2 regions of the Marinococcus tarijensis genome follow, and region 2 is predicted to be linked to the other one. Evidence: riboswitches for the same ligand, from Rfam matches in the RefSeq annotation. Region 2 holds a riboswitch; the other holds the start of a gene.
The links. A riboswitch is a leader RNA that binds a small molecule or an ion and turns the genes downstream of it on or off. The one in region 2 is predicted to bind S-adenosylmethionine.
Positions count from the first base shown of each region.

Region 1: it holds a riboswitch for S-adenosylmethionine, as region 2 does, so the genes downstream of both, metK (methionine adenosyltransferase) here and ACTTK7_RS05775 (methionine biosynthesis PLP-dependent protein) in region 2, are expected to answer to the same signal.

Region 1 covers NZ_JBQOJA010000034.1:14,567-18,987, forward strand. The annotation lists gene pckA (phosphoenolpyruvate carboxykinase (ATP)) at 1-990, opposite strand, end outside; gene ACTTK7_RS14935 (thiol-disulfide oxidoreductase DCC family protein) at 1,170-1,565, shown strand; SAM riboswitch class I at 1,613-1,720, shown strand; gene metK (methionine adenosyltransferase) at 1,872-3,086, shown strand; gene putP (sodium/proline symporter PutP) at 3,138-4,421, opposite strand, start outside.
Region 2 covers NZ_JBQOJA010000007.1:64,621-69,041, reverse strand. The annotation lists gene ACTTK7_RS05795 (YpdA family putative bacillithiol disulfide reductase) at 1-209, shown strand, start outside; gene ACTTK7_RS05790 (asparaginase) at 243-1,217, opposite strand; gene prsW (glutamic-type intramembrane protease PrsW) at 1,321-1,968, shown strand; gene ACTTK7_RS05780 (hypothetical protein) at 1,992-2,156, shown strand; SAM riboswitch class I at 2,215-2,323, shown strand; gene ACTTK7_RS05775 (methionine biosynthesis PLP-dependent protein) at 2,416-3,519, shown strand; gene ACTTK7_RS05770 (bifunctional homocysteine S-methyltransferase/methylenetetrahydrofolate reductase) at 3,546-4,421, shown strand, end outside.

The sequences.
Region 1 (4,421 bases), on a different contig from region 2:
GACAATCCCATCGACATGTTCAATCGGATAAGCCGCCCTTGTGTTTTCCGTAATCTGAGTATCCGTATAGTCAACTTTTCCGCTGGCATCGTCTATACCAACGTTTTCAAGTACAGCGCCAAAACGGATAGCGTTCCAGATCTGTGGTTCTTTCTGTTTGGAAAGGTTCGAGCATTTGGCGTAGCATCCGCCTTCAATATTAAAAATACCGTTTTCGGACCATCCGTGTTCATCGTCGCCGACCAAAAGCCGGGAAGGATCTGCGGAAAGGGTTGTTTTTCCGGTACCGGAAAGGCCGAAAAACAAAGCACTTGAACCGTCACTGCCAATGTTTGCCGAGCAGTGCATCGGAAGTACGTTTTGTTCAGGGAGCAGGTAGTTCATGACAGAAAAGATCGATTTTTTCATTTCCCCGGCGTATTCTGTGCCGCCGATTAAAATCTTGCGCTGTGCAAAGCTGATGACGATAAATGTTTCCGACGAGGTGCCGTCTGTCTCAGGGTCTGCTTTGCATTCCGGTGCAGCTATGAGTGTGAAGGGTGGAGCAGAAGGATTTTCTCTTCCGTCTGGTCGGATAAACAGCTGCCGGGCGAACAATTGATGCCAGGCGCAGGAGGTGATGACCCGGACAGGAAGCTGGTAGTCAGGGTCGGCCCCGGCCAGAGCGTCGCTTGCGAATACTTCATTCTGACTGTTCAAATGAGCCATCACTTTTTTATAAAGCCGTTCAAACACTTCTTCGGACATTGGTTGGTTTACATTTCCCCAGTCAATATAAGGAGAACTGCCGGGCTCATCGACAATATATTTATCCTTTGGCGACCGTCCGGTATATTTGCCTGTTTTCACGGCAAGAGCACCTTCTGCTGTAAGTGAGCCCTCCTGTAGAGCCAGCGAGCGCTTCACAAGCGCAGGGACAGAGAGATTCCATTGGACGTGCGCTTCATTCAATAGATTTGTTTCGGGTTTGGAAGCGAACGGCGGCTTCATAAACAATCACTCCTTTAATGAGGGGGAAGTTGGATTTATTCATCACGAATGATGGATAGAATATAAAATAGTGTAACACATTTAGTTTAATAGTACATACTTATTCATTAAAAAAGTTCATGAATATTTTTAGACCTGAGAGGGAAAAGATGTAAGAAAGCAATGAAAGGGGAACAACTATGGAACGACAACCGGAATTTATTGTATTCTATGATAGTGATTGTCCGTTATGCACCAGGTTCCATACTTATCTTTCAGCGATAGATAAGACGAACAGGGTGAATTGGAAGCCTATATATGATGAGGATTTATTTGAAAAGTACCCGATGCTCAAGGGAGAACCGCTTGAAGAACAGATGCACAGTGTTGAGGACAATACGTACGTATACGCTGGTTATTATACGGTGAAAAAATTATGTTATACTATTCCGGCTTTGAAGCCGCTGAAGGCAGTATTTTTACTGCCGGGAGTAGAAACGCTTGGCCGCAAGCTGTATCACACTGTTTCTGTTAATCGGTATCAGTGGTTTCATTTCCTTTGCGATGACAAAACATGTCAGCGGGGAGGGCACTAGGTTTGACATCAAATAGGGTTTGCGTTAAGATTTTGTACGAACGGATACTCTTATCCTGAGCAGGTGGAGGGACAGTCCCTGAGAAGCCCAGCAACCATCCGGTAACGGAAAGGTGCTAACCTGGAGAGGCAGACAGATGCCTTGAAAGATAAGAGGCGAAAAAGCTGAACTGACAGCCCCTTTTCCCTCAATTTTTTGGGACAAGGGGCTTTTCCTGTACACAACGGCCTACTGCCGTTTTCTTTTCGTCTACCCCAAGAATGGGAGAGTACAACCGTAGCAGGCAGTTAAAAAGGAGGCAGCAGCGTGTCTACAATTGGACGACGTTTATTTACGTCGGAATCTGTTACAGAAGGGCATCCGGACAAGGTGTGTGATCAGATTTCCGACGCGATTTTGGATGCAATTTTAAAGGATGATCCGAATGCCCGGGTGGCAGCGGAAACAGTAGTAAACACTGGTCTCGTATTGGTGGCAGGAGAAATATCGACATCTACATACGTGGATATTCCTAAAATTGCCAGGGAAACTTTGAAAGATATCGGTTATACACGGGCAAAATACGGCTTCGATTACGAAACGTGCTCGGTTTTGACGTCTATAGATGAACAGTCGGCCGATATTGCCCAGGGTGTTGATGAGGCGCTTGAAACCCGTGAAGGATCGATGACCGAGGATGAACTGGAATCGATCGGAGCGGGAGACCAGGGCTTGATGTTTGGGTATGCAGATAACGAAACCGATGAGCTCATGCCGTTGCCGATTTCGCTTGCACACAAGCTGGCAAGCCAGTTAACAAAAGTTCGGAAAGACGGCAATCTTTCGTATCTGCGTCCCGATGGGAAAACGCAGGTTACTGTGGAATACGGAGACGACGGGAAGCCACTCCGGGTGGAAACGATCGTTATTTCCACCCAGCATTCGGATGACGTAACGCTTGCACAGATTGAAGAGGATATGCACAAATACGTTATCGAGCCGGTAGTGCCGGCAGAGCTTCTCGACGCTAAAACCAACTATTTCATAAACCCGACCGGCCGCTTTGTCATTGGCGGACCGCAGGGAGACGCCGGGCTTACCGGGCGAAAAATCATTGTTGATACGTACGGAGGCTATGCCCGTCACGGCGGCGGTGCGTTTTCCGGTAAAGACCCGACAAAGGTCGACCGCTCCGCTTCGTATGCAGCCCGGTATGTAGCTAAAAATATTATTGCAGCAGGACTTGCCGATAAATGCGAGGTTCAGCTTGCGTACGCGATCGGAGTAGCTCAGCCGGTTTCCATATCGATCGCTACGTTTGGTACGGGAAAAGTATCAGAAGAGGTGCTCGTAAAGCTTGCTAATGAAAACTTTGATCTCCGGCCGGCCGGCATCATCAAAATGCTTGATCTCCGCCGGCCGATTTACAGGCAGACAGCCGCTTATGGCCACTTTGGACGTCATGATGTTGATCTGCCCTGGGAACGCACGGACAAAGCGGCAGCGCTTCAGGAACAGGCATTCACCGAAAAACAGAAGTAAATATACAAAATACCCGCTCCTGTTTACATCAGGAAGCGGGTATTTTTTTGCTCAGTTTTTCTCCGTGTATGTTCCCACAGAGTCAAATTCATTTTTAATTTTGTCTGAAGGCTTCGGTCCGAGCAGGCTGACGACAATAATGATTAAGACGTTGATGAAGAAGCCTGGTACTATTTCATAAAGGTCAAACAGCCCTCCGGTAAGCTGGACCCAGATGATTACAGTGGCACCGCCGGCGATCATCCCGGCAAGTACACCCCACATGCTTGTCCGGCGCCAGAATAAGGAGAAAAGCATCGCAGGCCCGAACACTGCACCGAACCCGGCCCATGCGTAGCTTACAAGTTCAAGTACCGTGCTTCCCGGATTGGAGGCGAGGAGCAGGGCGATGAGGGCGATGACGATAACGCCAATCCGGCCGACCCAGACGAGCTCGCGGTCAGAAGCTTTAGGACGGAGCATCCCTTTATAAAAGTCTTCCGCAAGAGCACTTGAGGATACAAGCAGCTGGGAATCCACTGTGCTCATAATAGCAGCCAGAATCGCTGCGAGAAGAACCCCGGACACCCATGGGTTAAACAGTACCTGTGTAAACATAATAAAGACCGTTTCCTGGTTCCCTTCTCCTAGCTGGGCGTTCCCTGAAAAGTAGGCAATGCCGATAAACCCTGTAAAAATAGCACCGAGCAGAGAAATAACCATCCAGCTCATGCCTACAAACCGGGCCATTGGAATTTCTTTTTCGGAACGTATCGCCATAAACCTGGTAATAATATGCGGCTGGCCGAAGTAGCCCAGCCCCCAGGCAAGCAGGGAGACCACAGAAATAACACTCACATTCGTAAAGGCACTTAACGCATCCGGATTAATGGATGCCACGGTCTGAACAGAATTGCCCCATCCGCCAATTTCTATAACGGCAGCGATCGGAACAGCAACGAGCGCCAAAAACATTAGAATACCCTGGATAAAGTCAGTCCAGCTGACGGCCATAAATCCGCCGAGAAACGTATAGGTAATAATAACAGCACCGCCGATCCAAAGAGCTGCCTGATAGGAAAGGCCGAAGGAGCTGACAAACAGGGTAGCGCCCCCGACCAGTCCGGAAGAGGTATAAAAGGTAAAGAAAATAAGTATAAATAATGCCGAAACAATCCGCAGTGCTTTTGTTTTATCGTGGAAGCGGTTTTCAAGAAAATCGGGTATCGTAATGGAGTCGTTGGCGATGATTGTATACCTGCGCAGTCTTCTCGCCTGAAACTGCCAGTTTAAATAAGCCCCAATGGTAAGGCCGATAGGCAGCCAAATTTCACTCATCCCGCCCAGATAAATGGC
Region 2 (4,421 bases):
TTTTCCGCCAGCTCGGTATTGCTGTGGATGAACAGTCGGGCCGTCCGTCCTTTGATGAGGAAACGATGGAAACAAACCGGGAAAACGTTTATATTGCGGGAGTTATAGCCGCAGGGGATGAAGCGAATGAGATATTTATCGAAAACGGGCGCTTTCATGGAGAAAAAATAGCGGAAAATATAGCACGAAAAAAAGCCACTTCGTTTTAATAAACTGGTGGCTTTTTTAGTGTACAGGGTATGCTACTCAATGTTTTCAAAGCAGTCGCGGATAGCTTGGAGCGGCCGTTTTTCATCGAGGGCAGCGAGCAGCTTCAGGCGCGCCTTCTGGCCGTTCAGCCCGTTTGTAAAGATAACGCCCTTTTGCTTCAGCTGGTAGCCGCCTCCTTCATAGCTGTAGGTAGCCTGGACGACACCGCTGTGGCAGCGGGAGACGAGGACCACGGGCACCTGTTTGGCGATCGAATCCTCAAGGAGCGGCACGATGGTTGGAGGAATGTTGCCCTGGCCGAATGCTTCAACAATAATACCGTCAAGCGGCTGGTCGAGCAGCGGGGAAAGCAAAGCAGCATCCATGCCGGCTGCCATTTTTAAAAGGAGAACCTTCTTATTCATATTGACCGGCGAAAAATGCTCGCGACTTGCCGGGTAGTGATGGATAAATATTTCGTTGTTCGTCACAAAGCCAAGCGGACCGTATTGAGGACTCTGAAATGTGGCAATGTTGGACGAATGGGTTTTTGTCACGTTTTTTGCAGAATGGATCTCTTCGTTTAAAACGACGAGAACGCCGATACCCCGCGCTTTCTCGCTTGCGGCAGTACGGACAGCCGCCAGGAAATTCTGGGGGCCGTCAGCGCTGATTTCATTGCTTGAACGCATGGCGCCTGTCACTACCACCGGCAGGTCTTTGTCATGAAAAAGATCGAGCGCATAGGCAGTTTCTTCCAGGGTGTCGGTGCCGTGCGTAATAACGACACCGTCATATGTATCCCCGGAAAGCTTTTCAAGCATGTGCTCGTGTAAAGAAAGCATGTGCTCCGGAGTAATGTGGGGAGACGGGAGGTGCAGGAAATCGCTCGTAACAATTTCAGCGATTTGATTGGCGATGCGGCTCCAGTGGCTTAAAGGGTTGTGAAGCCCCGGCTCCACACCGCTTTCCTCCGTCTGGGTCATGGCGATCGTGCCGCCTGTGTGGATAACTAGTATTTTTTTCATTTCAATTCCTCCTCGTCGGCCGGGCTGTGGCTGGCTTGATTCTTTTACGAATTTGAACATAGCATGATACGATACGTTTAACAAGAGAGGGTGAGAACGAAAGGTGATCGCACTGATTATGGCGGCTTTGGCACCGGCTGTTGCTTTACTGATATATTTCACATTAAAACGCCGGGCGGACGTGGAACGGAGGCTGCCGGTCATCCGTGCGTTTGTCATAGGGGTGCTGATTGTATTCCCGGTGCTTGTGATCGAACATGCGCTTGAAACAGAAGGGGTAAGCATGCCGCTTTTTGCGGCGCAGTATACCCAGGCTGCCCTGCTTGAGGAAGGCATCAAGTTTTTCCTCCTGTATACGTTTGTGCTTCGATTTGCCCCGATTAAAAATACTTACGACGGCGTTATTTACGGGCTGTCCCTGTCGCTTGGCTTCGCTTCGCTTGAAAATATCCTGTACTTAATTGCAAACGGCATTGAAACGGCTGTCACGAGGGCCCTGCTGCCGGTAACGGTGCACGCGCTCCTGGGTGTGATTATGGGTTACTATGCGGTATCAGCGAAGCGCGCCTCCCGTTACGGCAGGCGCATCTTCTCTTTTTTTCTTGCTCTTGCGATTCCGCTTATCTTCCACGGGCTGTACGACTATATATTAAGTGCTTCTTTAGGCAACATTCTGTATTATCTTATTCCGTTCATGCTATTTTTGTGGTGGTTTGCGTTGTCGAAAGCAAATAAAGCCAATGCGAAATAACAACTCGAAAGGACGAAGCTACTATGTCAGAAGACCGCCGTTACCGCGTTGTTATCCGCTGTCCAAAATGCGGGGAAAAGTACATTCTCCGCGGCAGAAAGAACAAGGCCGGGGAGATGAAAACGGGTTTTCGCCGCTGCGTCTGCGGCAATGAAAACCAGCTGCATGTTGATATTGCACCGGAATAAAAAGGTTACTTGCAATATCGATTCGTTTCATGTACTTTGGAAAGTAATCATATAACGTTTCTTATCAAGAGAGATGGAGGGATCGGCCCTTGGAAGTCTCAGCAACCAGCCGCAGGTGATGCGGTCAGGTGCTAACTCCTGCAAGCTCTGTGCTTGCGAGATGAGAGGAAGTATTGCATGCCAAGGTCTTCTTCTGTCTAAGGAAGAAGGCCTTTTCGTACATTTAATGCATTAATTTTAAAGAAATGAGGGCTGTGACATGTCAAAGCAACTGCAGATAGAAACCATCCTGGCACAACTGGGTAATAATTCCGACCCGCGGACCGGAGCGATCAATCCTCCTGTTTATTTTTCCACAGCGTATAAGCATACGGGCATTGGAGAATCCACAGGGTACGATTATTCCCGGACAGCCAACCCGACGAGAGACCTGCTTGAAAACGGTATCGCCGCGCTTGAAGGAGGTAAACACGGGTTTGCCCTCAGCTCGGGGATGGCTGCGATCCAGACGCTGTTTGCGATATTTGAAACCGGTGATGAAGTGATTGCAACAAGCGACATTTACGGCGGGACGTACCGTCTGTTCGAAGAAGGGTGGCGGCACTGGGGCGTCACGGTTACATACGGTGACCCTAGGGATCTCGAAGCATTTGAGCAGCTGATAACAGATAAAACAAAGGCGCTGTTTATTGAGACGCCGACGAACCCGCTGATGCACGAAGCGGATCTGAAGGAGCTTTCGCTGCTTGCGAAAAAGCACGGTGCCTGGCTTATCGTGGACAATACGTTTTATACCCCGGTGCTTCAGCGTCCAATAGAGGAAGGTGCTGACATTGTGGTTCACTCGGCTTCGAAATATTTAGGCGGCCACAATGATTTGATTGCCGGACTGATTGTATCCAACGTAGACGAGCTTTCTGAAAAAATTGGGGCACTTCAAAACGGTATGGGAACAATTTTAAGCCCGTTTGATTCCTGGCTGCTCATGCGCGGGATGAAAACCTTGAATCTCCGCATGAAGCAGCATACAGAAAACGGCAAAGCAATCGCAGAGTATCTCAGCGGTCACGAAAAGATAACAGACGTACTTTATTCGGGGCGGGGAGGCATGCTTTCCTTCCGTCTTGAAAACGAAGAGTGGGTGGATTCATTTTTACGAAACATTAAAATTATCACATTCGCAGAAAGTCTGGGCGGAGTCGAAAGCTTTATTACGTACCCCGCCACGCAGACGCATGCAGATATGCCGGAAGCAGTACGGGTCCATAACGGTGTGGATAACCGCCTGCTCCGCTTCAGTATCGGCATAGAGAATAAGGACGATTTAATTGAAGATCTCGAACAGGCGCTCAGAGCGCTGTAACTCATAGGCAGGAGAGGGGCAAAGCTATGAACGTACTCGAAAAACTCGATTCCTCGATTTTGATCGGCGATGGGGCCATGGGCACATATCTTTACCAGAAGGGCTATAAGGGCTCGTTCGAAGCTATGAATTTGACGGACCCTGAGGCGGTGGAGCATGCTCACCGGGAATATGCAGAAGCCGGGGCGGATATTCTGCAGACAAACACCTACGCAGCGAACCGGGTGAAGCTTGAAGGCTACGGCCTTGAAGATAAAGTACAGGATATTAACCGGGCCGGCGTGCGGCTGGCGAGGAATGCTTCCGGCGGATCGGCGTATGTATTTGCTACAGTCGGAGGGATAAAAGGCGTTCAGGTGAGCGAACATTCAGATGAGTTTCTGAGTCAGGCGCTGCAGGAACAGGTGAATGTCTTTTTGGCTGAACCGGTGGATGGTCTGCTGCTCGAAACGTTTTACGATCTCCCCGAGCTTCTGCAGATTGTCCGTTACATCCGCAGTAAAGATGAAGAGATTCCTGTAATTGCCCAGGTGGCGCTTGGGGATGTCGGCGTCATGCACGGGGGAGTGCAGATCAGTGAAGCCTTCAGCCGGCTCGAGGATGCCGGCGCTTCAGTGGTGGGACTCAACTGCCGGATGGGTCCGTATCATATATTGAAATCGCTTGAGCAGGCGGAATTAACCGGACGGGCCTATTATTCCGCTTATCCCAACGCCAGTCTTCCAAACTGGTATGACGGTCGTTACGTGTACCAGTCCAACCCTGAGTACTTTTATAAGCAGGCTTTCCGTTTTAAAGAACAGGGCATCCGTCTGATAGGCGGCTGCTGCGGCACGACGCCTGAGCATGTCCGCATGATAGCGGAAGCCGTTAAACACGACGTTCCGCAGAAGACGAAGCGC